Regions from separate parts of the Streptomyces sp. NPDC107559 genome, predicted to be linked through region 2. Evidence: riboswitches for the same ligand, from Rfam matches in the RefSeq annotation. Region 2 holds a riboswitch; the other holds the start of a gene.

Region 1 (15,192 bases), on a different contig from region 2:
TCAACTTCGGCGGCAGCGACACGCTGGCCGCGAGCATCACCGGCGGCGCCCCTGCCGACGTGTTCGCCGCCGCCAGCCCCAAGACCATGGCGATCGTGACGGACAAGAACGACGCGGCCACCACGCCCGCCACCTTCGTCCGCAACCAGCTGGAGATCGCGACCCTGCCGGGCAACCCCGACAAGGTCGCCTCCCTCAAGGACCTCACCAAGTCCGGTCTGAAGGTCGTCCTGTGCGACAAGACGGTGCCGTGCGGTGCCGCCGCCCAGAAGGCCCTCGACGCCGCCGGGCTGAAGCTCACCCCGGTCTCCTACGAGCAGGACGTCAAGAGCGCCCTGACCAAGGTCGAGCTGAAGGAGGCCGACGCGGCGGTCGTCTACAAGACCGATGTGCACGCCGCGGGTGACAAGGTGGAGGGTGTGGAGTTCCCCGAGTCCGCCGGCGCCGTCAACGACTACCCGATCGCCCTGCTCAAGGACGCTCCCAACGCGGAGGCCGGCAAGGCGTTCATCGCGCTGGTGCAGTCCGCCGAGGGGCAGAAGGTCCTGAGCGAGGCCGGGTTCCTCAAGCCGTGACCCCGAGCGACAAGGCAGGTGCCGCGGGCGACACCCTTCGGGGGCGTCCGCGGCCCGCCCGCGTCCGGACGGCCCCCCGGGGCGTCCCCCTGCCCCTGCTGCTGCCCGCCCTGCTCGGCCTCGCGTTCCTGCTGGTGCCGCTGGTCGCCCTGATCGTCCGGGCGCCCTGGAGCGGCATGCCCGAGCAGCTGACCAGCCCCGAGGTCTGGCAGGCCCTCCAGCTGTCCCTGCTGTGCGCCACGGCGGCGACCGCGGCGAGCCTCGTCGTGGGCGTCCCGCTGGCCTGGGTACTGGCCCGTACGGACTTTCCCGGCCGTGGCCTCGTACGGGCCCTGGTCACCCTGCCGCTCGTGCTGCCCCCGGTCGTCGGCGGTGTCGCGCTGCTGCTCGCGCTCGGCCGCAACGGGGTCGTCGGGCAGTGGCTGGACGCCTGGTTCGGCATCACCCTGCCGTTCACCACGGCGGGCGTCGTCGTCGCGGAGACCTTCGTGGCGATGCCGTTCCTCGTGATCAGCGTGGAGGGCACCTTGCGGGCCGCCGACCCCCGCTACGAGGAGGCGGCCACCACGCTGGGCGCCTCCCGTTTCACCGCGTTCCGCCGGGTCACCCTGCCGCTGATCGCCCCGGGCATCGCGGCGGGCGCCGTGCTCGCCTGGGCCCGCGCCCTCGGCGAGTTCGGCGCGACGATCACCTTCGCGGGCAACTTCCCGGGCCGCACCCAGACCATGCCGCTCGCGGTCTACCTGGCCCTCCAGAGCGACCCGGAGGCGGCGATCGCCCTCAGCCTGGTGCTGCTGGCCGTGTCGATCGCGGTGCTGGCGGGTCTGCGGGACCGTTGGATCACCGCGTCATGACAGCGACGACACCGGTGGGGCCGGCGGGACGTGCGACACGAGGGCCCCGCCCTGCACCACCCCGCCCCTGCCATCTCCCCCGACTCCGGCGGACGATTGCCTCATGACCGACCTCGACGCCGACCGGGTCCATCCCGCCCCCGTGGGCACACACGGCCAGGGCCTCGACGCCCGTCTCCTCGTGGACCGCGGCACGTTCCGCCTGGACGTCGCGCTGACGGCCGCGCCCGGTGACGTAGTCGCCCTGCTCGGCCCCAACGGCGCGGGCAAGACCACGGCGCTGCGCGTGCTCGCCGGGCTCGTCCCGCTCTCCGGCGGCCATCTGCGCCTGGACGGCGTCCCGCTGGAGGGCACGCCCCCCGAGGCCCGCCCGGTCGGTGTGGTCTTCCAGGACTACCTGCTCTTCCCGCACCTGACGGCCCTGGACAACGTGGCCTTCGGCCCGCGCTGTCAGGGCAGTTCCAAGGCGCAGGCCCGCGCCCTGGCCGCGCAGTGGCTGGACCGCATGGGCCTGGCCGACCACGCCGGCGCCAAGCCCCGCCGCCTCTCCGGCGGTCAGGCCCAGCGGGTCGCCCTGGCCCGCGCGCTGGCCACCCGGCCGCGCCTGCTGCTCCTGGACGAGCCCCTCGCCGCCCTGGACGCCCGCACCCGGCTGGAGGTACGGGGCCGGCTGCGCCGCCATCTCGCCGAGTTCGAGGCCGTCGCCGTACTGGTCACCCACGACCCGCTCGACGCCATGGTGCTGGCCGACCGGCTGGTCGTCGTCGAGCACGGCCGCGTCGTCCAGGAAGGCGCCCCGACCGACATCGCCCGTCACCCGCGTACCGACTACATCGCGCAGCTGGTCGGCCTGAACCTCTACCGGGGACGGTCCGACGGGCACACGGTCCGCCTGGACGCCGGCCCCGCCGTCACCACCACCGAGATCCTGTCGGGCGAGGTCTTCGTGGCGTTCCCGCCGAACGCGGTGACCCTGTACCGGGACCGTCCCACCGGCGCCAGCGCCCGCAACCTGTGGCGCTGCGAGGTCGCGGGCCTGGAGACGCACGGGGACCGGATCCGGGCCGACCTCACCGGGGAACTCCCGATCGCCGCGGACGTCACCACGGTCGCCGCGGCCGAGCTCGATCTGCATCCGGGCGCATCGGTCTGGGCGACGGTGAAGGCGACGCAGACGCACGCATACCCGGCCTGACGCCCCCGTCTGGTTACGGTGGGGCCACCCGAGGCCCAGCGCCCGACGAACCCACCGTCTGCGAGGCATCCCCCATGAGCCTGAGCATCCGCAACCAGCTCCCCGGCACCGTCACCGCCGTCACCCCGGGCGAGGTCATGGCGACGGTGAGGATCCGGCTGGCCGGAGGCCAGGACCTCACCGCGGCGATCACCCGGGAGGCCGTCGAGGAGCTCCGCCTGACGACGGGCGCCACGGTGCACGCCCTGGTGAAGGCCACCGAGGTCGCCCTCGCCACCGGGCCGGTCGAGGGCCTGTCCATCCGCAACCGGCTGCCCGGCACGGTACGGGATGTCGCCGCGGGCGGCGCCATGGCCACCGTCAAGGTCGCCGTCGACGGTGCCGTGCTGACCGCGGCGATCACCCGGGACTCCGCGGCCGATCTCGGTCTGTCGGCGGGCTCGGCCGTCACCGCGCTGATCAAGTCGACCGAGGTGTCCCTCGCGTCCGTGTGACGCAGAAGGGGCTCCTGCCCGGCCGTAGCGGCCGGACAGGAGCCCCCTGGCGCCCGCCGCCGAGCGGCGGTGCCGAAGTCCCGAACCCGGTCCGCCCGGTCCCCGCACCCCTCGACGGGGGCGTGGGGACCGGGCGGACCGGCCTTCACCGGCCCATGGGCCGGCCGGGTGCTCAGTCGTCGTACGCGTCCAGCGGCGGGCACGAGCAGACCAGGTTCCGGTCGCCGAAGGCCTGGTCGATACGGCGCACCGGCGGCCAGTACTTGTCGGCGGCCGAGACACCGGCCGGGAAGACGGCCTCCTCGCGGCTGTAGGCGTGCTCCCACTCCCCGCCGAGCGCGGCGGCGGTGTGCGGGGCGTTGCTCAGCGGGTTGTCGCCGGCCGGCCAGTCGCCCGCGCCGACCTTCTCGATCTCCGCGCGGATGGCGATCATCGCGTCGCAGAAACGGTCCAGCTCGATCAGGTCCTCGGACTCGGTCGGCTCGATCATCAGCGTCCCGGCCACCGGGAACGACATCGTCGGCGCGTGGAAGCCGTAGTCGATCAGCCGCTTGGCGACGTCGTCGACGCTCACGCCGGTCGCCTTGGTCAGCGGCCGCAGGTCGATGATGCACTCGTGCGCGACCAGACCGCCGGGGCCGGTGTAGAGCACCGGGTAGTGCGGCTCCAGGCGCTTGGCGATGTAGTTGGCGGAGAGCACCGCCACCTGCGTGGCCCGCTTGAGCCCCTCGCCGCCCATCAGGCGGACGTACGCCCACGAGATCGGCAGGATGCCCGCGGAACCCCACGGGGCCGCCGAGATCGGGCCGACACCGGTCTCCGGACCGGCCGCGGGCTGCATCGGGTGGTTGGGCAGGTACGGCGCGAGGTGCGACCGCACGGCCACGGGGCCGACGCCGGGACCGCCGCCGCCGTGCGGGATGCAGAACGTCTTGTGCAGGTTCAGGTGCGAGACGTCGCCGCCGAAGTGCCCCGGCTTGGCGAGCCCCACGAGCGCGTTGAGGTTGGCCCCGTCCACGTAGACCTGACCGCCCGCCTCGTGCACCTGCGCGCAGATGTCGGCGACATGCTCCTCGAACACGCCGTGCGTGGAGGGGTACGTGATCATCAGCACCGACAGCTGCTCACGGTGCTGCTCGATCTTCGCCCGGAGGTCCTCGACGTCGATCTCGCCGTCCTCGGCGGTCTTCACGACGACGACCTTCATGCCGGCCATGACGGCACTGGCGGCGTTGGTGCCGTGCGCGGAGGACGGGATCAGGCAGACGGTCCGCTGGTCGTCACCGTTGGCCCGGTGGTAGCCGCGCACCGCGAGCAGACCGGCCAGCTCGCCCTGCGAACCGGCGTTGGGCTGGAGGGACACCTTGTCGTAGCCGGTGACCTCGGCGAGCCGCTCCTCCAGCTCACGGATGAGCGTGAGGTAGCCCTGCGCCTGCTCGGCGGGCGCGAAGGGGTGCAGCTGGCCGAACTCGGGCCAGGTGACCGGCTCCATCTCCGTGGTCGCGTTCAGCTTCATGGTGCAGGAGCCCAGCGGGATCATGCCCCGGTCGAGCGCGTAGTCGCGGTCGGAGAGCCTGCGCAGGTAGCGCAGCATCGCGGTCTCCGAGCGGTGCTGGTGGAAGACCGGGTGGGTGAGGTAGACGTCGGTGCGCTGCAGCGCGGCCGGCAGGGCCTCCTCGGTGACCGCGTCCAGCGCCTCGATGTCGGCCTCGACCCCGAACGCCGTCCACACGGCGGCAAGCTGCGCGCGCGTGGTGGTCTCGTCGCAGGACATGGACACCCGGTCGGCGTCGACGAGGTGCAGGTTGACCCCCCGCTCGCGCGCGGCGGCCACGGTCTCGGCGGCCCGGCCCGGGACCCGCGCGGTGAGGGTGTCGAAGAACGCGCCGTGCACGACCTCGACACCGCCGGCGGTGAGGCCCGCGGCGAGGAGCGTGGCGTAGCGGTGGGTGCGGCCGGCGATCGCCTTCAGACCGTCGGGCCCGTGGTAGACCGCGTACATGCCCGCCATCACGGCGAGCAGCACCTGCGCGGTGCAGATGTTGCTGGTCGCCTTCTCCCGGCGGATGTGCTGCTCACGGGTCTGAAGGGCGAGGCGGTAGGCCCGGTTGCCGTCGGCGTCGACGGAGACGCCCACGAGACGGCCGGGCAGGCTGCGCGCGAACTTCTCGTGCACCGCCATGTAGCCGGCGTGGGGTCCGCCGAAGCCCATCGGCACGCCGAAGCGCTGGGTGGTGCCGACCGCGATGTCCGCGCCCAGCTCGCCGGGCGAGGTGAGCAGCGTCAGCGCGAGCAGGTCGGCGGCGACCGTGACCAGCGCGCCCAGCTCGTGGGCCTGGTCGATGACCGGCTTGAGGTCGCGCACGGCACCGGAGGCGCCCGGGTACTGGAGGAGCACGCCGTTGATCTCGCGCTCGGCGATCTCGGCCGGGATGCCGTCGCTGAGGTCGGCGACGACCACCTCGACGCCGGTCGGCTCGGCGCGGGTCTCGATCACGGCGATGGTCTGCGGCAGCGCGTCCGCGTCGACCAGGAACAGGCCCTTCTTGTTCTTGCCCATGCGCAGGGACAGCGCCATCGCCTCGGCGGCGGCCGTGCCCTCGTCGAGCAGCGAGGCGCCCGAGGTCGGCAGCCCGGTGAGTTCGGCGACCGTCGTCTGGAAGTTCAGCAGCGCTTCCAGGCGGCCCTGCGAGATCTCCGGCTGGTACGGCGTGTACGCCGTGTACCAGGCCGGGTTCTCCATCACGTTGCGCAGGATGACGGGCGGCGTGAAGGTCCCGTAGTAGCCGAGGCCGATCATCGAGCCGAGGACCTGGTTGCGATCGGCCAGGGAGCGCAGCTCGGCCAGCACCTCGGCCTCGGTGCGCGCGCCCGGCAGGTCGAGGGCGTCGGCGTTCTTGATCACATCCGGTACCGCGGCTGCCGTGAGGTCGTCCAGCGAGCCGTACCCGACCTGGGCGAGCATCTTGGCCCGTGCCTCGAGGTCGGGCCCGATGTGGCGCTGCTCGAACGGGATCCCCTGTTCGAGCTCGGAGAGCGGAATACGGTGGGCGGTCATTGCGGAGGCCTCCTGGTCTGACGCGACCTGCGAGGGGCACCCTGGTGTGGGTACCCCGACGGCCTCCCCCTCTGTCATCTCAACCTGAGAGCTTCACCGGATCGCCCGGAGTGGGGTCACCGGCTTTCACCGTCGGTGAGGACGCGGGTCGTCGACACCCGTCCTGCTTTCCAGAGTGACCTCGTCCGTGCGGTACGTGTGCCTGAGAGATTCCGGGGAGGATTTGCTCCTTCGGCGCCTCCGGTTTTGTCCGGAGGACTCTCCCGCACGGGGTCAGCAGCCGCTTGCCAGAGTACCAGCGACCTCAACACGGGAGTTTTCGAGTGGCCACCTTCCTGAATGTGCTCTTTTGTAGTGCTTACGGATGAGTTTGCGACCTGGAGGAGGGACCGTGCAGACCGATGTCGATCCGCGCAACCTGATCGGCCGCAAGGCGTTCGACCGCAACGGCACCAAGATCGGAACCGTCGACGAGGTGTACCTCGACGACGCCACCGGTGTACCGGAGTGGGCAGCCATACGTACCGGTCTGTTCTCGAGGGACGCTTTCGTTCCGCTCGAACCCAGCGAACTGGTCGAGGGCGCACTGCGCGTCCCGTTCGACCGCACTCTGATCAAGGACGCCCCCGACTTCGGCGTCGGCCGTCACCTCTCCCCCGAACAGGAACTCCAGCTCTACCACCACTACGGCCTCGACATCGCAGCCCCGCCCCCCTTCCCGGACCACGACTTCGGCAAGCTGGCCGGCCCGGACGAGTCCTGACGCCACCGCCCGCACCCCGCCGGCCCACGGTTCCCCTGGAGAGCTGCCGCAGCCAGGCCCGGCACGCCCGCCGGAGACAGGCGGTCCCCTCGGCGCCCCTGCCGACCTGCCTGGTCGCCGTCGACGGCGATCGGCGTGCACCGGATGCCCGGTGACGGAGATCGCACCGCACCGGCACTCCCCCGAGCCTCCGGCCGGCCCGTGACGTTCCGGACAGCCGGAACTCCGTCCCGTCGCCCGTCAGGTCCCCCGAGCCCGCCGTCAGCCGACCGCGTGCTCCGCAGCGCCAGCGCTCGACGGCTCCTCGTCCAGCGGTTCCCCCTCGGCCGCCGTATCCTCCTCCTCGGCGCCGCGGACCGCTCCCGAGATCTCGGCCTCCACCGGTCTTCGCCGCACCAGTGGCAGTGGATCCGCCGGTTCCAGGTCGGGGTCGTCGATCCGGAAGGTCCGCACCCGGCCGGGGGCCGAGTCGGGCGTCTCGAACCGGACGGTGACCCGGCCGAGGCCGCTGCCCTGCACCCACCCGGGCCCGTACTCGGCATGCCGTACGTCGTGTCCGGCCGGCCAGTGCCGCTCGACCGGTTCCGACGGCTGCGGCACGGACTCGTGCGCGGCCGCCTCCTGCTCCACGGCGCCCGCCTGTTCGCCGGCCGCCTGCGCGAACAGGTCCTCCTGGGTGTAGTCGGCCAGTCCGGTCACCCCCACCCCGAGCAGCCGTACGCCGCCCGTGGTGTCCACGGAGTCGAGCAGCCGGGCCGCCGCCTCCCGCACGACGGCCGGATCGTCGGTGGGGCCGCGCAGCGTCTCGGACCGGGTCAGGGTGGAGAAGTCGTACCGCCGCACCTTGAGCACGATGGTCCGCCCGGACAGACCCGCCCCGCGCAGCCGCCCCACGCACCGGTCGGCCAGCCGCGCCACCTCGAACCCCACCCTGAGCCGGTCGTGGATGTCCACGTCGTACGTGTCCTCGACCGACACCGACTTGGCCTCCCGCTCGGCCACCACGGGCCGGTCGTCGCGCGCCAGCGCCATGGCGTACAGCGCGTGGCCGTGCGCCTTGCCCAGCAGCCGGACGAGCTCGTCCTCACCGGCCCCGGCGATCTCGTCGACCGTGGTGATCCCGGCCCGCCGCAGATGGTCGCCGGTGGCGGGACCGACGCCCGGCAGGGTCCGTACCGACATGGGCCCGAGCAGCGCCCGCTCGGTGCCCGGCTCGATCAGCACCAGACCGTCCGGCTTGGCCTGCTCGGAGGCGATCTTCGCAAGCATCTTCGACGCGGCCACCCCCACGGACCCCGTGAGCCCCGTCACCGCCCGGATGTCGGCACGCAGCTTCACCCCCGCCGAGCGGGCCGACCCGGCGTCCCAGGCCGCTCCCCCGGCCTCCAGGTCCACGAACGCCTCGTCCAGGCTCAACGGCTCCACCAGCGGCGACAGAGCCCGCAGCAGCGCCATCACCTGCTCGCTGATCGAACGGTAGAACCCGAAGCGGGGCACGAGATAGGCCGCGTTCGGCACCAGCCGACGGGCCTGGGCCATGGGCATCGCCGAGTTCACGCCGAAGACCCGTGCCTCGTACGAAGCGGTCGCCACCACCCCGCGCGGCCCGAGCCCGCCCACGACGACGGCCTTTCCCCGCAGGCTCGGCTTGGACGCCTGCTCCGCCGAGGCGAAGAAGGCATCCATGTCGAGATGCAGGATCGTGGGCGCGGTTCTCACATCTCCGATGCTGCCCTACGCCACTGACAATGCCCTCGCGCGGCGCCGGGGCGGACCTCAGACGGCCCGGTTGCGCCGCCGCGCCAGCTCGTCGGCCGGATTGGGTCGGACCAGGGTCTCCCCGGTGTCGATCCGCTCCCCGTGCAGCTGTGACAGGGCGCTCTCCACGTCCCGCCACACCACGCCCACGGCGATCCCGAACACACCCTGCCCGCCTTGGAGCAGCGCGTGGACCTCGTCGGGCGAGGTGCACTCGTACACCGTGGCGCCGTCGCTCATCAGCGTCATGCGCTCCAGGTCGCTGAAGCCCCGCTCCTTCAGGTGCCGCACGGCGGTACGGATGTTCTGCAACGACACCCCGGTGTCGAGGAACCGCTTGACGATCTTCAGGACGACCACGTCGCGGAAGCTGTACAGCCGCTGTGTCCCGGACCCGTGGGCAGGCCGCACGCTCGGCTCGACCAGGCCGGTACGGGCCCAGTAGTCGAGCTGCCGGTAGGTGATGCCGGCGGCCGCGCAGGCCGTCGGGCCCCGGTAGCCGATCTGCTCGGACGTCATGGACGTCGCCCCTCCGCTGCTCGGCACTGCCGAAGGTCGGTGCGGAGCATGGTCGGCCGCGTCGCCGTGAAGCGGGTACGGACCGCTCGCCCCGAAACCGCGTCCCGGGGCACCCCCAGCCATACCGCCGCCGCTGCTGCTCACGCCGACCTCCGTCCTTGACCTGCCTCCTCGACGGTAGGCAGTCACCAGGGGTGCGTCAACGATCGCCACACTCGGCACGCCGAGTGATAATCACCCTAGGAGTGGTTTCCCGTACCCCACCGCGGGGAAAGGCTAGCCGAATGCTCTCGGGGGGAGCCGCAGGACGCACTCACTGGCCGCTGGCAATTGCCGCCGCCGCGCCGCGCCGCGCCACCCGATCCGCGCGACGCGCCCGTGCAGCGCCTACTGGCTGCTGCTGCCGAAGTCCTCGGGTGAGATCTGGTCGAGGAACTCGCGGAACTTCTCCACCTCGTCCTCCTGCTCGTCCGGGATCGCGATCCCCGCGTCGTCCAGGACCGTGTCGCTGCCGTAGATCGGCGTCCCGGTACGCAGTGCCAGCGCTATGGCATCGGACGGTCGGGCACTGACCTCCACCCCGCTCGCGAACACCAGCTCCGCGTAGAAGACGCCCTCACGCAGGTCCGTGATGCGCACTTCGGTCAGCTCCTGGCCGACGGCTTCCAGCACGTCCTTGAACAGGTCGTGGGTCAGCGGTCGCGCGGGGGCCATGCCCTGCTGGGCGAAAGCGATCGCCGTCGCCTCCCCCGGCCCGATCCAGATAGGGAGGTAACGGTCGCCTCCCACTTCGCGCAGGAGCACGATCGGTTGGTTGGAGGGCATTTCGACCCGGACACCTACGACATCGAGCTCGTTCACACAGCAACCCTAGGCCGTGCCCGGGATGTTTGGGTAGTCGGGCCGGGAACGGGCGCCCGATCACGCCGTCCGGAAGGCCCTGGGTCCGCCCCGCTCTCAGGGCAGCCGCACCCCGAGAGCGGTCTGTACCAGCGCCGCGTGCAGCTTCACCGTGAGCCCCGCGAGCTCCTTGGTACGGTCCTCGGCGTGTGCCCTGGTCTGCGGGTTGCGGTGCCGCTTGAGCGGGGCCACCACCTGGTCCACCAGGCCGGCCTCACGGTCGGCGGCGGCCTTCATGAGCCGCAGGTGGCGGGGTTCGATCCCGAACCGCCCAAGCTCGATGACGAGCGAGGCGACCGTGACCGCCTCGGCGTCGTACACGCCGCCCTCCAGCGGGGTGATGAGCCCGTAGGACTGCCACTCCTCGAGCTCGCGCTCGCCGACCTCCGCGGCGGCGAGCAGCTCGGCCCGCCCGATCCGGGCCGCGGTGGAGCCGTCGGAGACCTCCGGGACGGCCTCGCCCTCCCGCTGGCGCCCCAGCGCGGGCAACCGTACGGCCTCCCCGCGCTCCATGGCGTCCAGGTGCTCCCGGATCACCTTGAGCGGCAGATAGTGGTCGCGCTGCATCCTCAGGACATGGCCGAGACGCTCGACATCCTTGATGCTGAACTTGCGATACCCCGAAGGGGTGCGCTGCGGCTCGATGAGGCCCTCGGACTCCAGGAATCGGATCTTGGAGATGGTGACCTCGGGGAACTCCTCGCGCAGCGCGTTCAGCACCGAGCCGATACTCATCAGCCCACTGTCCGCCGCGGCGGTGCCGTGCCCGGCACCGCCGCCCGGTGTTCGAAGCATGGACCTTCCCTGGGGGTCCCCCCCGGACACAGTCCGGGGGAGGGTCAGTAGCCTCGCTGGCTCGCGTAGAAGACCAGCCGGTACTTGCCGATCTGCACCTCGTCGCCGTTGGCCAGAGGGACCTCGTCGATCCGCTCGCGGTTGACGTACGTGCCGTTGAGGCTGCCCACGTCGGCGACCGTGAACGTGCCGTCCTGGCCACGCCGGAACTCCACATGCCGACGCGAGACCGTCACGTCGTCGAGGAAGATGTCGCTCTGCGGGTGCCGCCCGGCCGTGGTCAGCTCGCCGTCCAGGAGGAAGCGGCTGCCCGAGTTCGGGCCCCGGCGCACCACCAGGAGCGCGGAACCCAGCGGCAGTGCGTCGACAGCCGCCTGCGCCTCGGGCGACAGCGTCGGCACCGACGTCTGGCCGGTGACCTCGGCGTCGTAGGCCTCGATCCCCGAGATCGAGATCGTCGACGTCGTCTCGGACGCCCGCTCGGGCGTCAGACCGGGGCGCAGCGGTGCGCCACAGTTGGAACAGAAGCGGCTGTTCTCGCCGTTGCGGTGACCGCACCTCGTACACACCAGGGCCGACACGGAAAACCCTCCACCCGAACTTGAGGTTGACGGTTGCCCGAAACCTATGCCGCCGGACTGGGCAGGGTCAACTGACGCCGCGCCCTGACCCCCGGAGAGGTCACCACCCGGACCAGCCACCTGGTCCCGGAACAACGGCCGCTGGCCGTCCGCGTCGGGCTGTGCGCGGTGACGAGCGGTCGCGTTGTCGTTACCCTCTCGAGCACTCTTGCCGAACAACTTCGCAAACAACTTCACGGGCGATTCCCCTTGACCGAAACAGACCCGCCCGTGGGGCAGGACGAACCCTGACTCAATACACCGGTCGACCCGGACATCTTCACAACGTCCGTATCCACCAGACAGTTTCCACCACGCACCACCCATTCGGTGCGCCGACCCCCCGCAACCTCATGCCCTGGGGCGACGACCCCCATGCACCCCCGGTTCACTGGGAGGACGACCGAGCGTAGTCAGGCCGCTCCGCCGCCCGCAAGGCGTTCACGACGATCTTGCCCGAACGCTCGACGGTCACCGTGGCCTGCTCCTTCTCCAGTGTCTGCACCACGCCTCCAGGGATGTTGAGCGCCGGCTCGAGATCCTGCGGCTTGCCGATGACACTGAAACGATAGGGAGCGTTGATCTTGTTCCCATCGACGCTCACACTCTTCCCGGACTCTGTCAGATACGTGCTTGCGACCACGCGCACCCCGTTCACCTGGATCGCCTCCGCGCCGGCCGCGCGCAGCTCCTGGATCGCGTCGAGCAGCATGTCCGCCTGGACCGTCCCCTTCGTGTCCTCGACCGTCATCGTGATGCCGGGCCCCTGCGCGGCCACCGTGCCCGCGAGGATGCCGAGTTGCCGTTCCTTCTCGAGTGTCTGCTTGCGGGCTTCCTCGGCCGCGTCGGAGCTGTTCTCCAACTCGTCGCGCTGCTTCTCGAGACCTTGCTTCTCGTCCTCAAGACGCTGAGTACGGTCATCCAGTTCATCGAGGATCCGAACAAGATCTTCCTGGCGTGCGCCGCGCAGCGCGCTGTCGCTGTCGCTGTTCGACGCCACCTGCACGGCCAGCCCGAAGCCGAGGCCGAACAGCAGGACGGCCACGATGAGTTGGGCCCGCGACAGACGCGGCGGCCACAGCCCCTGCACCAGCCGCTGCCGACCGGACAGCACGGGCTCGGCCGCCGTGTCGGCCGGCTGCTCGGCCTGGGCAGGCTGCGGGGGCACCTCGTCGGGCAGTTCCCTGCGCAGCCCGTGCTCGGGCCTGGACCACTCCGGCTGCGGCCGCGGCGGCTCGGGCTGAGGCCGCGGCCGCTCCGGCTGCGGCCGGGACCACTCCGGCTGGGGCTGGGGCCGCTGCGCCAGGGGGCGTTCGGGCTCGGGCCTGCGCGGCTCCGGCCGCCGCTGCGCAGGCTGCGGCCGCTCGGGCTCGGACACGGCCCGACGCTGCTCAGGCTGCCGCCAGTCGGGCCGAGGCCGCTCCGACTCGAGCGGCTCCGGTCGACGCGACTCGGGCTGAGGCCGCTCAGGCTGGGGCCGCTGAGGCTCAAGATCGGGGCGTCGCTGCTCAGGCTGCCGCCGCTCCACCTCGGACCGAAGCCGACGCAACCGCTCAAGCTCGGGCCGACGCGGCTCCGGCCGCTGCTGCGCAGGCTGCGGCCGCTCGGGCTCAGGCTCGACCCGACGCTGCTCAGGCTCGACCCGCCGCTGCTCCGGCTCGACCCGCTCAGGCTCGGGCTCCGGCCGCCGCTGCTCAGGCTCGGGCTCGGGCCGGCGCTCCTCGGGCTCGGGTCGTTCAGGCTCGGGCCGCTCGGGCTCGGGTCGGCGCGGCTCAGGCTGTTCGTCCTGGTTGCTCATCGTCGGTCTCACGCCCGGAACACGTGCCGACGGATGGCCGCGGCGTTGGAGAAGATGCGGATGCCGAGGACGACCACGACACCCGTGGACAGCTGGGCGCCCACACCCAACTTGTCGCCCAGGAAGACGATCAGCGCCGCCACGACCACGTTCGACAGGAACGACACGACGAACACCTTGTCGTCGAAGATCCCGTCGAGCATGGCCCGCAGACCGCCGAAGACGGCGTCGAGAGCCGCCACGACGGCGATCGGAAGATAAGGCTCGACGACCGCCGGAACCTCGGGGCGGACCAAAAGGCCGGCCACGACTCCCACGATGAGGCCCAGTACGGCGATCACGATGTGCCCTTCTCGGATATCGGCTGTGCTGTACGTACGATCACACTCGGTGCGGCCGGCAGCCGGAGGTCGCCCTCCGTGGAGATGGCGGTCCGGATGCCGTAGTTCTCCTGCAAGGCGTTCAGATACAGGCCGTCTGCACTGTTCTGGAACTTGGTGCTCAGCCGCTTCCCGTCCCCCACCGCGAGCACCGTGTAAGGCGGCACCAGCGGCCTGTTGTCGACCAGTATCGCGTCCCCCGCGGCCCTGATCGCCGACAGTGCCGTCAACCGCTGTCCGTTGATGGAGATCGCCTCGGCGCCCGACTCCCACAGCCCGTTGACCACCCGCTGCATGTCCCGGTCGCGCACCCGCCCGGTGTCGGAGAACCCTGAGGTCTCGCGCGGGTCGCCGTCCCCTCCGGTGGTGGCTTCCTTGGCGTCGTTCACGACCAGCTTCACACCGGGCCCGTGCACCTCGGAGGCACCCGAGAGGATGCCCACCAGTTCGGCCCGGCTGTCGCCGCCGTCGTCGCGGAGCGCCTCCCGCTGCCGTGCGCCCACGTCGTCCCGGAGCTCGTCGACGGTGCCCTCCAGCTCGTCCGCCGCCTTGGTCTCACGGTCGATACGGTCGATCAGCTCCTGGCGCTCCTTGGCCACGACCGGAGCCGCGATCCGCGCCTGCGCCGCTCCGACCGTCACGACCAGCGCGGCGAGCACCAGACCGGCGGCGAGACCCAGCTTCGCGCTCAGCGTCCGGGGCAGGCCGCCACCGCCCTCGGCCTTCTTGCGGGCGGCTGCCTCGGCGTATCCGTCGTCCAGGCTGTGATCCATGACGTTGGTGAGCAGCGACATGGACGCGTCCGGACGCGACGGGCGCGTGAATGTACTCCGAACGGGGGGCTCCTGCGGCATGCCGCACATCGTCGCATGTCGCGACCCGTACCTCCGAACGGCCCCTCCGACGTGCCGGACAGGCCCCCTCGGGGACACCTGTCCGGCACGCCGCGTACCGGGCCCTCAGCGGCCGGCGCTGTCCACCACCGCCGCCCACTCGTCGAGCAGGGCCTGCGCGGAGGCGTCGTCCGGCCCTTCCGCCCACAGATGGGTGACCGCCTCGGCCGGATCGGGCAGCACCATCACCCAACGCCCGTCGGTCTCCACCACCCGCACCCCGTCCGTGGTGTCCACGAAGCGGTCTCCCGCCTCCTCGACCACACGACGCATCACCAGTCCCTTGACGGCCCACGGAGTCGCCAGATCCCGCTTGAGGACGTGCGCCCTCGGAATCCGCGCGTCGATCTGGCTCAGCGTGAGCTGTGTCCGCGCCACCAGCCCGATCAACCGTACGAAGGCCGCGGTGCCGTCGAAGACGCTGCTGAACTCGGGAACGATGAATCCGCCCTTGCCGTCCCCACCGAAGATGGTCGTCTCGTCCCGCCCGACCCTGGTCAGGTCGTCGGGCGAGGTCGTCGTCCACTCCACCTGGGTCCCGTGGTAGGCGGCCACCTGCTCGGCGATCCGGGTCGTGGTCACCGGCAGGG
Region 2 (15,192 bases):
GAGGGGGCCGCTGTGCGGGCCGCCGCCGTTGGGCAGCGGCACCCAGACGAAGCTGCGGCCGAGGACCTCGACGATCCGCCCGCCGGCCGTCGGGACGCCGACCGAGGCGGAGAGCACCTCCTCCAGTTCGTTGCCGGGCCATCCGCCGTGCGGATGGGGGTGCGCCTGTGCGGGAAAGCCCGCGGGAAGGTCCGCGGGAAGGTCCGCCGGGAAGTCCATCGCTCTACCGCCTGCTGGGAACCACTGCTGTGGCTGAAAGGCTAACCGGTACGGGCCCCCGCACGGGATCGTCCCCGGGACGGATCGGCGGCGGCACCGGTCAGGGGGCGAAGTCGATCCGGCGCAGGACGTCCGCCGCGTCCCGGTCCAGCAGGACGGCCGAGGCACAGCCCCGGGGCAGTTCGCCCCGCTCCACGGCGCGCAGCAGTCGGGCGGCCGCGCGGCGGTGGCGCAGGAAGGCGTAGCGCGACACACCGCGGCCCCGGTCGCGCTGCCCGGCCAGCGCCGCGGACGGGGTGACGTCGAGCAGCAGCAGGTGCAGGGCGCCGCCCCGGCGGCCGGCCGCGCGGGCCAGCCAGTCGCGCACCCAGGCCTGGGTGCCGCAGTCGTGCACGACGACTCCCCCGCCCGCGCGCAGCGCCCTGCGCAGCCCGGCGTAGTGGGCGAGGCGGACGAGCGGGCGGTAGACGGCGTACGGCAGGAAGCGCGGCGTCCGGTCGTCCCAGCGGTCGCGGGTGTCCTGGGAGTCGACGCCGACCCCCCGTACCGCCCGCCGCATCAGCGTGGACTTGCCGCTGCCGGGCAGGCCGGTGACCACGACCAGGTCGTGGGGGCCGAAGACCAGGCCGTGCGGGCTGTGCCCGGAGCGCTCGCGCAGATCGCGGACGACCGGTGCGGGCCGCGGGGCGCGCGTCTCGACCGCCGGGGCGGCGCTCTGCTCGGGCAGTGCGGCGGCCGAGCCGGCCACATACGCCGTGATCCTGTTCACCGTGATCGTCCTCCCCTGGGGTCAGGTAAGTCCTTTCCCCACTGAGCGTAAAGAGAAGGTAATGCGTGGCGCTTCGGGATTTCGTGCGCGTTCCGCCACAAGCCGGTGACAGCGGCGGCCCGCCCCCCGGCCGGGCGCGCCGGGCGCACCCCCGGGGCGCGGGCACGGCGGGCCCGTGCCCCGGCGAGGCGAGGAGGGCCTGCCCCCGGCGCGACGAGGCGTGCAATGATGTGCGCGCCAACTGCATACCGGCCGTTTGAATCCGCGCGGGAGAGTTCCCGGGCAGCCGTGCTGCCCGGGGCGCCGAAGGAGCAAGTCCCTCCCTTGAATCTCTCAGGCACCGTTACCGCGTGGGCGAGGCACATCTGAAAAGCGGACCGCTGTGACAGCGGTCCCACCCAAGGTGCAAGTCGTGTCCCCGAGTGGTCACGACGAACCTCTCAGGTTCCGATGACAGATGGGGAGGAACGACCTCGCCCTTCCCCGTGCTCGGATTCGCTCCCGCGCGGGGGACCCATCGCATTGGGAGACGACCGTCCGATGAGCAGCACGCCACCCCGTCACACCGCGCTCGACGCCCTGCACCGTTCGCTCGGCGCGACCATGACCGACTTCGCCGGCTGGGACATGCCCCTGCGCTACGGCTCCGAGCGCGACGAGCACACCGCGGTGCGCACGAAGGCCGGTCTGTTCGACCTCTCGCACATGGGTGAGATCACGGTGACCGGCCCGCAGGCCGCGCAGCTGCTGAACCACGCCCTGGTCGGCAACATCGCCTCCGTCGGCGTCGGCCGCGCCCGCTACACCATGATCTGCCAGGCCGACGGCGGCATCCTGGACGACCTGATCGTCTACCGGCTGGCCGAGACCGAGTACATGGTCGTCGCCAACGCCTCCAACGCGCAGGTCGTGCTCGACGCGCTGGTGGAGCGGGCGGCCGGCTTCGACGCCGAGGTCCGCGACGACCGCGACGCCTACGCGCTGATCGCCGTGCAGGGCCCGGAGTCCCCCGGCATCCTCAAGTCGCTCACCGACGCCGACCTCGACGGCCTGAAGTACTACGCGGGCCTGCCCGGCACCGTCGCGGGCGTCCCCGCGCTGATCGCGCGCACCGGCTACACCGGCGAGGACGGCTTCGAGCTGTTCGTGGCCCCGGCCGACGCGGAGCGGCTGTGGCAGGCGCTGACCGAGGCGGGCGCGCCTGTCGGGCTGGTCCCGTGCGGTCTGTCCTGCCGGGACACGCTGCGCCTGGAGGCGGGCATGCCGCTGTACGGGCACGAGCTGACCACCTCCCTGACGCCCTTCGACGCCGGTCTCGGCCGGGTCGTGAAGTTCGAGAAGGAGGGTGACTTCGTGGGCCGCGAGGCGCTGACCGAGGCGGCCGCCCGCGCCCAGGACACCCCGCCGCGGGTCCTGGTCGGCCTGGTCGCCGAGGGCCGCCGCATCCCGCGCGCCGGCTTCGCGGTCGTCGCCGGCGGCGAGGTGATCGGCGAGGTCACCTCGGGCGCGCCGTCCCCCACGCTGGGCAAGCCGATCGCCATGGCGTACGTCGACGCGGCGCACGCGGTGCCGGGCGCGCCGGGAGTCGGCGTGGACATCCGGGGCACTCACGAGCCGTACGAGGTCGTGGCTCTGCCCTTCTACAAGCGCCAGAAGTAGACACTGGGCGCGGTCCACATGTGACACCGCGCACTTTCCGCTGCTCAGCGGCGGTTCCCGTTGTCCCCCATTCAGCAGCACTTCCCCGCGTACAGGAGAATTCAGGCCATGAGCAACCCCCAGCAGCTGCGCTACAGCAAGGAGCACGAGTGGCTGTCGGGCGCCGAGGACGGCGTCTCGACGGTCGGCATCACGGAGCACGCGGCCAACGCGCTCGGCGATGTCGTCTTCGTACAGCTCCCGGAGGTCGGTGACACGGTGGCCGCGGGCGAGACCTGCGGCGAGCTGGAGTCGACCAAGTCGGTCAGCGACCTGTACTCCCCGGTCGCCGGCGAGATCACCGAGGTCAACGAGGACGTGGTGAACGACCCGTCGCTGGTGAACTCGGCGCCCTTCGAGGGCGGCTGGCTGTTCAAGGTGCGCGTCACGGGTGAGCCGGCCGACCTGCTCTCCGCCGACGAGTACACCGCCTTTTCCGCCGGCTGAGGAGTCACGGACACATGTCGCTTCTGAACACGCCCCTGCACGAGCTCGACCCGGACATCGCCGCCGCGGTCGACGCCGAGCTGCGCCGCCAGCAGTCCACCCTGGAGATGATCGCCTCCGAGAACTTCGCGCCGGTCGCGGTGATGGAGGCGCAGGGCTCGGTCCTGACCAACAAGTACGCCGAGGGCTACCCGGGCCGCCGCTACTACGGCGGCTGCGAGCACGTCGACGTCGCCGAGCAGATCGCCATCGACCGGGTCAAGGAGCTGTTCGGCGCCGAGTACGCCAACGTGCAGCCCCACTCGGGCGCCTCCGCCAACCAGGCCGCGCTGTTCGCGCTGGCCCAGCCCGGCGACACCATCCTCGGCCTGGACCTGGCCCACGGCGGTCACCTGACCCACGGGATGCGGCTGAACTTCTCCGGCAAGCAGTTCGACGTGGTCGCGTACCACGTGGACGAGGCCGGCCTGGTCGACATGGCCGAGGTCGAGCGGCTCGCCAAGGAGCACCGCCCCAAGGTGATCATCGCGGGCTGGTCGGCGTACCCGCGGCAGCTCGACTTCGCCGAGTTCCGCCGGATCGCGGACGAGGTCGAGGCCTACCTGTGGGTCGACATGGCGCACTTCGCGGGCCTGGTCGCGGCGGGGCTGCACCCGAACCCGGTCCCGTTCGCGGACGTGGTCACCTCCACCACGCACAAGACCCTCGGCGGCCCCCGCGGCGGCATCATCCTGGCGAGGAAGGAGTTCGCGAAGAAGCTGAACTCCTCGGTCTTCCCGGGCTTCCAGGGCGGTCCGCTGGAGCACGTGATCGCGGCCAAGGCGGTCTCCTTCAAGGTCGCCGCGAGCGAGGACTTCAAGGAGCGCCAGCAGCGTACGATCGAGGGCGCGCAGATCCTCGCCGAGCGCCTCACCGCGCCGGACGCCCGTGCGGCCGGCGTGAACGTCCTGTCGGGCGGTACGGACGTCCACCTGATCCTGGTCGACCTGCGCGAGTCCGAGCTGGACGGCCAGCAGGCCGAGGACCGGCTGCACGAGGTCGGCATCACGGTCAACCGGAACGCGGTCCCGAACGACCCGCGGCCGCCGATGGTGACGTCGGGCCTGCGCATCGGCACGCCCGCGCTCGCCACCCGCGGCTTCACGGCCGAGGACTTCACCGAGGTCGCGGACGTGATCGCCGAGACGCTCAAGCCGTCGTACGACGTCGCGTCGCTGAAGGCCCGGGTCGATGCCCTGGCCGCCAAGCACCCGCTGTACCCCGCCCTGGGGCAGTAGTACCGCAATACGGGGCACCGCGCGCACACTGAAGAGGTGAGCGCGGTGCCCCACCCCTTGTTCCACCCCCGTTCTGAGGAGTCACCGTGGCCGTCTCGGTCTTCGACCTGTTCTCGATCGGCATCGGCCCGTCCAGCTCCCACACGGTCGGCCCGATGCGCGCGGCAGGCATGTTCGCCCGCAGACTGCGTGGCGACGGCCTGCTGACCTCCGTCGCGTCCGTACGCGCCGAGCTGTACGGCTCGCTCGGCGCGACCGGCCACGGCCACGGCACCCCGAAGGCGGTGCTGCTCGGCCTGGAGGGCGACTCGCCGCGCACGGTGGACGTGGAGCGGGCCGACGCCCGGGTGGAGGAGATCAAGGAGGCGGGACGGCTCCGGCTGCTCGGTGAGCACGAGATCCCGTTCTCCTTCGACGACGATCTGGTCCTGCACCGCCGCGAGACCCTCGAGTACCACGCGAACGGCATGACGCTGTGGGCGTACGACGCCTCGGGCGCGGAGCTGCTGACGAAGACGTACTACTCGGTCGGCGGCGGCTTCGTCGTCGACGAGGAGGCGGTGGGCGCGGACCGCATCAAGCTCGACGACACCGTCCTGAAGTACCCCTTCCGTACCGGTGACGAGCTGCTGCGGCTGACGAGGGAGACCGGCCTGTCGATCTCCTCCCTGATGCTGGAGAACGAGCGCGCCTGGCGTACGGAGGAGGAGATCCGGGCCGGGCTGCTGGAGATCTGGCGGACGATGCAGGCGTGCGTGTCGCGCGGCATGTCGCGCGAGGGCATCCTGCCGGGCGGTCTGCGGGTACGCCGCCGGGCGGCGAAGACGGCACGTCAGCTGCGGGCGGCGGGCGACCCGTTGGCCCACTCCATGGAGTGGATCACGCTGTACGCGATGGCGGTGAACGAGGAGAACGCGGCCGGCGGCCGGGTGGTCACCGCCCCGACGAACGGCGCGGCCGGCATCATCCCCGCGGTGCTGCACTACTACATCAACTTCGTCCCGGGCGCGGACGAGGACGGCGTGGTCCGCTTCCTGCTCGCCGCCGGTGCCATCGGCATGCTGTTCAAGGAGAACGCCTCCATCTCCGGCGCCGAGGTCGGCTGCCAGGGCGAGGTCGGCTCGGCCTGTTCCATGGCGGCGGGCGCGCTGGCGGAGGTGTTCGGCGGCTCCCCCGAGCAGGTGGAGAACGCGGCCGAGATCGGCATGGAGCACAACCTCGGTCTGACCTGCGACCCCGTCGGCGGCCTGGTCCAGATCCCGTGCATCGAGCGCAACGGCATGGCCGCGGTGAAGGCGGTCACGGCCGCCCGGATGGCCATGCGCGGCGACGGCTCCCACCTGGTGTCCCTGGACAAGGTCATCAAGACGATGAAGGAGACCGGCGCCGACATGAGCGTCAAGTACAAGGAGACGGCCCGCGGCGGGCTCGCGGTGAACATCATCGAGTGCTAGGGCGTGCTTGAAGGGCCTTTGCCGGGGTCTGTCCGAAGGGCCGTGGCCAGCCGGGCGTCGAGGACGGGGGCGAGGGCTTCGGCGTAGGCCTCCGCCAGGTGGCTGTCGTCGCGGTAGACGAGCGTGTTGCCCACCAGGACCGGGCAGGTGCCGGTCGGGGTGCACAGCCAGGGCACCGGGTCGATCAGCGTGGCGTGGGCCGAGCGGGCCGCGTCCGTGACCGCCTGCCGCCGGGACGGGTCGCGGATCGCCTCGGGGAGCCGGTTCGCGCACCGGTCCAGGCGCAGCGGGTAGCGGGCCGCGCAGTCGACCGCGTCTTTCCTCGGCCAGGGCGTGTCGAGCAGTACGGCGACCCGGGCCCCGGACGCCGCGAGCGCGTCGAAGGTCGTACGGAAGCCGTCGCTCCACTGCCGGACCGGGTCGGCCGCCGGACGGACGGGGGTGCCCGCGTCCGAGGACGAGACGAGCACCAGCGCGGGCCGCAGGGCCCTGATCCTGGCGATCGCCCGGTCGCGCCAGACGTCGCAGGAGCTGTACGGCCGGCCGCCGCGGACGGTGGTCACCGCGGCTGCCTTGCACGACGACTTCGTCAGCGTCACCAGCTTCCAGTGGTGGGCCCGTGCGAGCCGGTCCAGCGCCGGGAACCACTGGGCCGCGTGGGAGTCGCCGAAGAGCACGACGACCCGGTCCGAGGCGCGGTCCCCGTACACGCACGATGGGATCCGGGTGCTGTCGTAGCCCACGTGGCAGCCGTCCCGGTAGAGCGCGGACCTCGTGCCCTTGACGTCGGCCAGGGCGGGCCGGAGGTTGCCGGGCAGGCTCGTGCCGGACGTCCCGAGCAGCTGCCGCAGCCGCAGCGCCGGATCCGCCGCGGCCGCGATCTCGGACCGGGAGTCGACCGCGTCCCGGCCGGAGTCGACCGGCGGCGGGAACAGGGACGCCGTCAGGGCGAGCACCGCGGCGCCCGCCGACAGCCCGCCGCCGAGCGCCAGCGCGCGGCCCGGCCGGCCCCGCAGCGCCGGATGGAACCGTACGGGGTTCTCCACCAGGCGCAGGGTCGCCCAGGCCAGGGGCAGCGCGAGCAGACAGAGCCCGAGCGCCCACGCGCCGCCCAGCGGGCGGCCCAGCGCCTCGGGCGCGATGATCAGCACCGGCCAGTGCCACAGGTACCAGCCGTACGACAGCCCGCCGAGCCGGACCAGGGGCCGGGTGGCCAGCAGCAGCCGGGCGTCGCCGCGTGCGGGTGCGCAGCCGCCGGCCAGGACGAGCCAGGCCCCCAGGACCGGCAGCAGCGCGTGGTAGCCGGGGAAGGGGGTGGTGGTGTCGAAGCGGACCGCCGCCAGGACGACACAGGCCAGCCCGGCCCAGGTCAGGGGTGCGGCGGCCGCGGCGGGCAGTCGCGTGAGCCGCTCGGCGGCCAGGGCGAGCAGGGCGCCGGCGCCGAGCTCCCAGAAGCGGGTGTGCGAACCGAAGTACGCCCAGGGCGCCGAGGACGCCGTCACCTCGACGCTCAGCCAGAAGGAGACGAGGCAGCCCACGACGAGCGGCAGCGCCGGCCCCCGGCGGCGGCGGCGGGCCAGTCGCCAGCCGGCCAGCAGCAGCAGCGGCCAGAGCAGATAGAACTGCTCCTCGACGGCCAGCGACCAGAAGTGCTGGAACGGCGAGGGGGGACTTCCCTCGGCGAGGTAGTCGGTGCCGCCGACGGCCAGCCGGATGTTGACCGCGTACAGCGCGCTGGCGACCGCGTCGCCGGCGTACTCCTCGAAGCGGATCTTCGACAGGAACAGCCAGGAGCCGGCCAGGGTGGCGAGGACGACGAGGGTCGAGGCGGGGAGCAGCCGCAGGGCCCGGCGGGCATAGAACTTCCGGATCGATATAACACCCGTGGTCGACAATTCGCTCAACAACAAGGAGGTGATGAGGAAACCCGAGATGACGAAAAAGACATCGACGCCGACATAGCCGCCACTGAACCCCCTTACGCCTGCATGGGACAGGACGACCAGGGACACCGCCACGGCGCGCAGTCCCTGGATGTCGAGCCGCACCGGGTGCGGCGTCCTGGAGGTCTTCTCGATCGCGGGCCCGGTACCCCGGACCTCGCGGAATGACGTCTTCACTTTGTTTCCCTGCGTCCGGCCGACGGAATTCGACGCTGCAACAGACCAGCGAATTGCGCCGACGGTTGCATCCGGCCGTGTTCCGCCGTTCCGCGCGCCGTCCCGCACGCGGGCGAGCGGAGTTCCGCCGGAGGCTACCGCGCAGTAATCCCGTCCCCCTAGGCTGCCGTCAACTCCACGACGAGCAAGGGGACTTGACACATGCGCACGGTGAGACGAGTGGCCGCGCTGCTGGGTGCGGCGGCGATGCTGACGGCGGTCCCGGCCCATGCCGAGGCGGCCTCGGCGACCCTCTCGGGGACGACGGCGATCGGCACGCACAACGCCTACGAGAAGGACAAGTACACGTACTTCGCGCAGGCGTTGGATTCGGGGGCCTCGCTCCTCGAACTCGACGTCTACACCGACCCGCTGTTCAAGAGATGGCGGGTCAGCCACAGCAATCCGTTCGGCAACGACAACAACTGCGAGAAGGCGACCAGCCCCGGCCAGCTGTACGGGCAGAGCCGCAATCAGGATCTCGGCAGCTGCCTCGACAACATAGCGGCCTGGCACCAACTCCACCCGGACCACCGCCCGATCATCTTCAAGGTGGAGATGAAGAACGGATTCAACAACACCATCGGTCTCGGCCCCGACGAATTCGACACCCTGGTCGCGCAGAAGCTGGGCAGCATGGTCTACAAGCCGTCGGACCTGCTGGGCGGGACGTACCCGACGGCGGACGCGGCCGCGAAGGCCGACGCGTGGCCCTCCCGGGACGCCCTCAAGGGCAAGGTGCTCCTCGAGCTGATCCCCGGCACCGTGGAGCAGGCGAACCCCTTCGACCACTACTGGACGGACCAGGAGTACGGCGACCACCTGCGCGACCTCGCCGCGGCCGGCACCCTCTCCGCGGCACAGGCCTTCCCCGCGGTGCTCGGCGCGGAGAACGGCGACCCGCGCACCGGCCGCTACGACGCCTCCATCCGGCCCTGGTTCGTGTTCTTCGACGGTGACGCGGCAACCTATGTGAACAACGGCTACGACACCTCGTTCTACTCGGCGAACCACTACGTCCTGATCATGACGGACGCGGCCGGGGTGTCACCGGCCATCTCGTCGACCGCGCCCACGGACGCGGAGGTGGCGGCCCGGCTGTCGCTGCTCGCCGCAAACCACGCGAGCGTCATCACCTCGGACTGGTCGACGAAGTCCGCGACGGTGCTCGGATCGGTGGCCGCCCGGGGCTGAACCCCGGCCTCCGGTGAGGGATCGAACGTGCCGAAACGGGGCATAAATCAACTCCAACTCCTGTCCCCCCACCGGCAGTCAAGGGAGTCCCTCACATGCTGCGCGGCATCGACGTGAGTGCGTACCAGCCCTCCTCGTACGACACGGACGGCCTCTCCTTCGTCTTCGTCAAGGCGTCGGAGGGCCGTTCCTACGTCAACCCCAGGCTCACCGCCCAGACCAAGCGCGGCCGCGACGCCGGACTGGTCGTGGGCTTCTACCACTTCCTGTGGCCCGGCGACATCAACGCCCAGGCGGCCTACTTCGTCGCCAACGCCCCGGAGCGGGCGGGTGACATCCTCGCCGTCGACTGGGAGACGACCGGCGACGGCACCCACGCGAGCAACGCGGAGAAGGACCGGTTCATCCGCCGGGTGAAAGACCTGCGACCGGACCACCGGGTCGTCCTGTACTGCAACCGGAACTTCTGGCTGAACATCGACACCACCTCGTACGCCGGTGACGGCCTGTGGATCGCGGACTACGTGACCGCGGGCAAGCCGCGGATCAAGGCGAAGTGGCTCTTCCACCAGTACACGGACGACCCGCACGACCGGGACGTGGCGGACTTCGCCGACCGCGACGAGCTGCGCGAGTGGGCCGCGGGCGACTGAGCGGGGTCCGGCGCCTGCGGGACCGCGGGCCGCGCGACCGGGCGCACGGGGCACGGTCGGCCGGACACGACGAAGGGGCGCCCGCCGGCGAGCCGGCCGGGCGCCCCTTCTCCTCGCGTCACTTGCTGAGGTAGGTCCAGAACTCGTCGAACGACAGAACCTTGTCGCCGTCGAGGTCACGGGTCTTGATGATGGCCTCCGCGACCGACTCCGTGACGTTCCAGTCGCCACCCTGGGCGAGGGCGACCTTGAACTCGGCGGCGGTGATGAAACCGTCACCGTCCGTGTCGATCCGCTGGAACTCCTTGCGTGCTTCCTCGATGTCGGCCATCGGTCCGCCCCTTTTCGTCGTACCTTGCTGTCGTCCTGACGCAGGTCAGATTAACGGCCCGCGCGAACGCGCAGAGCGGCGACCACCCAGGCGAACTCGTCCCGGTGCGCCGACGGGCATCCGACGCCGTTCACGACGGCCGACAGCTCGCGGTAGCGGGCGACCCGCTCGTTCGAGGCCGCGGTCAGCCGCTCCAGGACCGCGGCCCGGTCGGCGTCGCCGAGCACCTCGCGCAGCACGTCCTCGGCCTCCGGCGCCTCGGGCGCGACCCCCCGGCGCAGCGCCTCGCCGGCGAGCTGGACGAGCCGGCTCATGAACCACAGGGAGGTGCCCGGCGGCACGTCCGGCCCCCGGTCCGCCGCGTTGAACTCGATCATCTGCCGCATCAGGGCACGGAAGTCCGGGTCCTGGATCAGCTCGGCGAGCTCCACCCAGGCGTCCACCTGCTCGGGCGTGGGGTCCTCGGGCAGCTCCGCCGCGCCGAACCGCAGCCTGCGGCGGATGTCGGGGTCGGCCGTGTCGATCCCCTCGAAGATCTCCGTCATGAAGTCCTCGACGATCCGCCTGCGTTCGGCGGCCGACAGTCGCGCCAGTTTGTTCATCAGGGTCATCTCCTCGGCGGTCGAGCCGCGTCGCGCCACGGTCGACAGCACCGCGCGGGTCACCCGTAGCGACCGGATCTGCGCGTCCAGCGCCTTCACATGCGCGGCCGCGACCTGGGCGACGGTCGTCTCGCCGGTCAGCACCCGGTGGACGTCGCTCAGCCCGAGGCCCAGTTCGCGCAGGGTGCGGACCAGTTCCAGGCGGGCCACGGACGCGGCGTCGTAGAGGCGGTAGCCGCCCGCGGAGCGGCCCACCGGGGGCAGGGCGCCCTCGTCGGACCAGTAGCGGATGGTGCGCACGCTCAGGCCGGTCGCTCGGGCCAGCTCACCGATGGTGAAAAGGCCGGTGCCGTCTTCGATCATGTCTGCGAGTCTGGGCCTTCCAGTGGGTGGAGACTCAAGCGGGGAGAGGGGACGCGATGACGCGGAACCTGCGGGACATTCTGGAGGCGGCGGCCCGGGGTGTGTTCCCTGCGGCGGACGGCGCCACCACGGTGGTGCCCCAGCACTCCCCCCGGGACGCCGGGGTCATCGCCTTCACCGCGCACTCCGTGGTCTTCACCGACGAGGATCCGCGGTGGGTGCGCGAGACGCTGGCCGCGATGGACTGCGACGCGCTCGCCGCGCCCATGAACGCCCGGTTCCTGGCGGCGCTGCTGGAGCGCACGGGCCGTCGCCACGACACGATCGACCTGCTCCTGGTGGGCTCCCCGCTGCCGGGCGAGCCGGCGCTGCCCCTCACCGAGATCGAGGACCCGGACCATCCCCGGGTCGTCACCTCCCGCCGGCGCCGGGACGGCGTGCGGGTGTGGACCGCCGAGGGGGGCGTGCTGGTGCTGGGGCGCGGGGTCGCGGGGCGGCTGGAGGTGGCGGTCGAGGTGGCCGAGGGGCTGCGGCACCGCGGGCTGGGCCGGCGTCTGGTGACTGCGGCGCGGCAGCTGGGCGGGGGCGAGCCGGTGTGGGCCCAGGTCTCGCCGGGCAACGCCCGCAGTCTGCGGGCGTTCCAGGCGGCCGGTTACGTTCCGGTGGGGTCGGAGGCGCTGCTGGGGTCCTGCTGACGGCCCCGGGCGCCCGGTGGCGGGCCCGGCGTCAGCGGAAGACCCCGGTGTGGCCGAGCGAGTAGCGGCCGGGCTGGGGGTAGACCGCGAGGCCGTGCGGTCCGTGGCCGACCTTGATGCGGGCCAGTTGCCGTCCGGTACGGGTGTCGATGGCGTACACCTCGGAGTTGTACCGGCCCGACAGCCACAGCACCTTGCCGTCGGCGGAGACGCCGCCCATGTCGGGGCTGCCGCCCTGCGGCAGGTGCCACTTACTGGTCAGCCGCTTCCGCGTGAAGTCGAAGACGGAGACGGTGCCCTCGCCGCGGTTGGAGATGTACATCTCGCGGGAGTCGCGGCTGACGTACAGACCGTGGCAGCCCTTGCCGGTGGGCAGCAGGGTCGGCCGGGTGAACCGGTCGCCGTCCAGGACCCACACGCCGTCGGCCTTCATGTCGGCGATGTAGAAGGTCTTGCCGTCCGGGGAGATCTTGACGTCCTGCGGCATCGCGCCCCGGTACGGGAGCTTCTCCTGCCCGATCACCTTCATCTTTGCGGTGTCGACCTTGAGCAGTTCGCCGCTGAACTCGCAGGAGACGATGAAGTACCGGCCGTCGGTGGAGAAGTCGGCGTGGTTGACGCCGTAGCAGGTGACCGGCAGGGACTTGATCCGCTTCATGGTGTGGGGGTCGCGGAAGACGAGTTCGCGGTCCTGGGAGGCCATGACGACGGCGTACTTGCCGTCGGGCGTGAAGTAGAGGTTGTACGGGTCGTGCACCTCGACGGGGGTGCCCGCGGTGCCGGTCCGCGGGTCGATGGGGGTGAGGGTGTTGCCGAGGTCGTTGTTGACCCACAGGGTCTTCAGGTCCCAGGAGGGCACGACGTGCTGGGGCTGGTGGCCGACCGGGATCGTCCCGATGACCCGGTACGTCTTCGGGTCGATGACGGTGACGGTGTCGGACTGGGTGTTGGGGACGTAGACGCGGGAGGGGAAGTCCTTGACCACCGGGGAGAGCTGGTTCGGGCGGTCGGCGGCGTAGACGTCGTTCGGGTCGAGGACGGGGGGCATGCCGGGCAGGTTCCGGTCGTCGGCCTGCTGCTCGGGCCGGGGCTGCCGGATCTCCGCGGCCTTGGTGGCGGCGCTCTCGTGCGCCTGGTCCCCGGAGCCGGAGCCGGAGCCGCAGGCGGCGAGAAGGGTGACGGAGGCGAAGGCGGCGGCGGTCAGGAGGGCGCGCCCGAGCGGTTTCGCGTGCATCAGCTGAACAGCTCCGTGGTGGTGACCGCGTGCAGTCCGCGGCGGCCGAGTTCGTCGAGTACGGCGGGGAGCGCGGCGACCGTGCCCGGGTAGCCGAAGTGCAGGCTGACCACGGATCCGTTGCGGATCTCGCCGAGCACCTTGCGGGTGACGGCGGCCGCGCCGGGCTGGGTGAAGTCGAGGGAGTCGACGTCGTAGGAGAGGACGTGCGGGTATCCGGCGCGGGCCGCCAGCCGTTCGACGAGCGGCGAGGCGCGCGGGGAGCGGGAGGGGCGGAACCAGGTGCCGATGGAACCGGTGAGGCGCTTGAGCCGGTCGGCGCAGGCCTGGATCTCGGCCCGCGCCGCGGACTCGGACATCGCGTTGATGTCCAGGTGGCGGTGGGTGTGGTTGCCGAGGTCGTGACCGCCGTCGAGGATGCGGCGGGCGAGGTCGGGGTGGTCGTCGAGCCAGGTGCCGACGGCGAGAACGGTCAGCCGGGCGCCGCGTTTCTCGGCCGCGGTGAGCAGGGAGCGGGCGATGGCCGGGTCGCCCTGGCCGTGGAAGGTGAGGGCCACGCGGGGCCGGGTACGCGGCCCGTGGGTGAGCTCGGAGGGCTGGCCGGGCAGGCGGCGCGGGGCCGGGGCGACGGCCGGGACGGGGGTGGCGGCGCGCGCGGAGGCGGGGCGCGCGGACGCGGCGCCCGTGGGAGTGGTGCTCGCCGGGGCGGGGTGGGCTGCGGCACCGGTCGTGGCGCATCCGGCGGCCAGTGTTCCGCCGGTCACGAGCCCGGCGCCCGCCCGCAGTGCCGTGCGACGGTCGGTATGGGTCATCCGCACCATTTAAAGGGTGCATTGTAAGAAAAAGAGCGATTGCCTCCACCGGCCACCGGCGCGGGTCTCCGGCCACGGGAGGGACACCCGGCCACCTGACCGCCCAGGCCGGTGGGCCACCCAGGCCGTCGGGGCGGCGGTCACCCGGGACGCCGGGCCACCCGGACCGACGGGCCGCCCAGGCCGCCGGGGCGGCGGCCACCCGGGCCGAGGCGGTCGCCCTGGCCGAAGCGGAGGTCAGGGCCGAAGCAGAGGTCAGGACCGAAGCAGAGGTCAGGACCGAAGCAGAGGTCAGGACCGAAGCGGCCGTCAGGGCCTCAGCGTTCGGCCACTCGCATCTCGAACCAGGTCGTCTTGCCGCGCGGCAGGAGGTCGACCCCCCAGCGGTCGGAGAGCTTGTCGACGAGGAACAGGCCCCGGCCGCTGATGTCCGTCTCCTGGACCGGCATCAGACAGGGCAGGCCCCGGGAGGGGTCGCGGACCTCGACCCGGATCCAGCCGCGGCGGCGGCGCATCCGTAAGCCGAAGACCCGGGCGCCGGTGTGGCGTACGGCGTTGCCGACGAGTTCGGAGACCAGCAGGACCGCGTCCTCGGCCATCTTGGGAGTCAGGCCCCACTGGCGCAGGACCACCACCTGCGCCAGCCGGCGTGCCGTCGCGGCGGACTCGGGGCGGGACGGCAGCGGGACCTCCGCGTCCGTCGGATTGCCGAACAGCTCCAGCGCCTTCAGTGCTCGTTCGTCCTCGACCGCAGGCGACCAGCGCGCCGCCGTCGGACGACCCTGTCCCCGCGGCTGCTCGATGCCCTCCAGCCCCGCCATGCCCCCCATCATGGCCGTCCGTAGGGCCCTTCGGGGTCGTTCTGGAGGAATACGCCCCCCGGAACACAATATTCCGCCCGATTCGGTCGGCATATGCCAGCGGCAGTTCGGCGTCCGCGACAGCCCCTCCGACCTGCGCCGGAGGCAAGATCCGAGGCAATCGACAGGCCACCTCGACAAGGCGGGCTTAAGGCTTGTTTAAGGTTTCCATAAACCGCCCCATCGAGGGACCCGGATCAGACACAGCGTCAATTGCAAGTGGTTCGGGCGAGTTTCACCGAGCCGGTTTCACCGGAACGTTCTCACCGGAACCTCACCCTGCGTCCGGCGCGCCGTCACTGGAACTTGGCCTTGCCGGGCCCTTCCTCCACAAAGCTGCGCATGCCGCGCTCGCGGTCCTCGGTGGCGAACAGGCCCGCGAACCAGGTGCGTTCCACGGCCAGTCCGGTCTCGATGTCCGTCTC

What was found. Region 2 has a riboswitch for glycine ahead of gcvT (glycine cleavage system aminomethyltransferase GcvT). Riboswitches for the same ligand answer to the same signal wherever they lie in the genome.
Region 1: it holds a riboswitch for glycine, as region 2 does, so the genes downstream of both, gcvP (aminomethyl-transferring glycine dehydrogenase) here and gcvT (glycine cleavage system aminomethyltransferase GcvT) in region 2, are expected to answer to the same signal.

What each region holds. Positions count from the first base shown of each region.
Region 1 is NZ_JBVKBD010000014.1:229,305-244,496, forward strand. It holds gene modA (molybdate ABC transporter substrate-binding protein) at 1-575, shown strand, start outside; gene ACZ7OY_RS33170 (ABC transporter permease) at 572-1,429, shown strand; gene ACZ7OY_RS33175 (ABC transporter ATP-binding protein) at 1,533-2,624, shown strand; gene ACZ7OY_RS33180 (TOBE domain-containing protein) at 2,699-3,118, shown strand; gene gcvP (aminomethyl-transferring glycine dehydrogenase) at 3,291-6,176, opposite strand; glycine riboswitch at 6,357-6,452, opposite strand; gene ACZ7OY_RS33190 (PRC-barrel domain-containing protein) at 6,568-6,939, shown strand; gene ACZ7OY_RS33195 (DNA polymerase IV) at 7,201-8,658, opposite strand; gene ACZ7OY_RS33200 (MerR family transcriptional regulator) at 8,716-9,360, opposite strand; gene ACZ7OY_RS33205 (bifunctional nuclease family protein) at 9,604-10,077, opposite strand; gene ftsR (transcriptional regulator FtsR) at 10,174-10,911, opposite strand; gene ACZ7OY_RS33215 (FHA domain-containing protein) at 10,956-11,858, opposite strand; gene ACZ7OY_RS33220 (DUF881 domain-containing protein) at 11,920-12,699, opposite strand; gene ACZ7OY_RS33225 (small basic family protein) at 13,338-13,670, opposite strand; gene ACZ7OY_RS33230 (DUF881 domain-containing protein) at 13,667-14,503, opposite strand; gene ACZ7OY_RS33235 (mannose-1-phosphate guanyltransferase) at 14,669-15,192, opposite strand, start outside.
Region 2 is NZ_JBVKBD010000021.1:82,767-97,958, forward strand. It holds gene ACZ7OY_RS38235 (enhanced serine sensitivity protein SseB) at 1-219, opposite strand, end outside; gene ACZ7OY_RS38240 (AAA family ATPase) at 320-994, opposite strand; glycine riboswitch at 1,246-1,347, shown strand; glycine riboswitch at 1,348-1,455, shown strand; gene gcvT (glycine cleavage system aminomethyltransferase GcvT) at 1,529-2,647, shown strand; gene gcvH (glycine cleavage system protein GcvH) at 2,756-3,133, shown strand; gene glyA (serine hydroxymethyltransferase) at 3,148-4,410, shown strand; gene ACZ7OY_RS38260 (L-serine ammonia-lyase) at 4,497-5,864, shown strand; gene ACZ7OY_RS38265 (acyltransferase family protein) at 5,861-7,984, opposite strand; gene ACZ7OY_RS38270 (phosphatidylinositol-specific phospholipase C domain-containing protein) at 8,186-9,217, shown strand; gene ACZ7OY_RS38275 (glycoside hydrolase family 25 protein) at 9,313-9,870, shown strand; gene ACZ7OY_RS38280 (EF-hand domain-containing protein) at 9,989-10,201, opposite strand; gene ACZ7OY_RS38285 (helix-turn-helix domain-containing protein) at 10,252-11,166, opposite strand; gene ACZ7OY_RS38290 (GNAT family N-acetyltransferase) at 11,223-11,861, shown strand; gene ACZ7OY_RS38295 (YVTN family beta-propeller repeat protein) at 11,893-13,095, opposite strand; gene ACZ7OY_RS38300 (polysaccharide deacetylase family protein) at 13,095-13,916, opposite strand; gene ACZ7OY_RS38305 (ATP-binding protein) at 14,225-14,728, opposite strand; gene ACZ7OY_RS38310 (enoyl-CoA hydratase/isomerase family protein) at 15,064-15,192, opposite strand, start outside.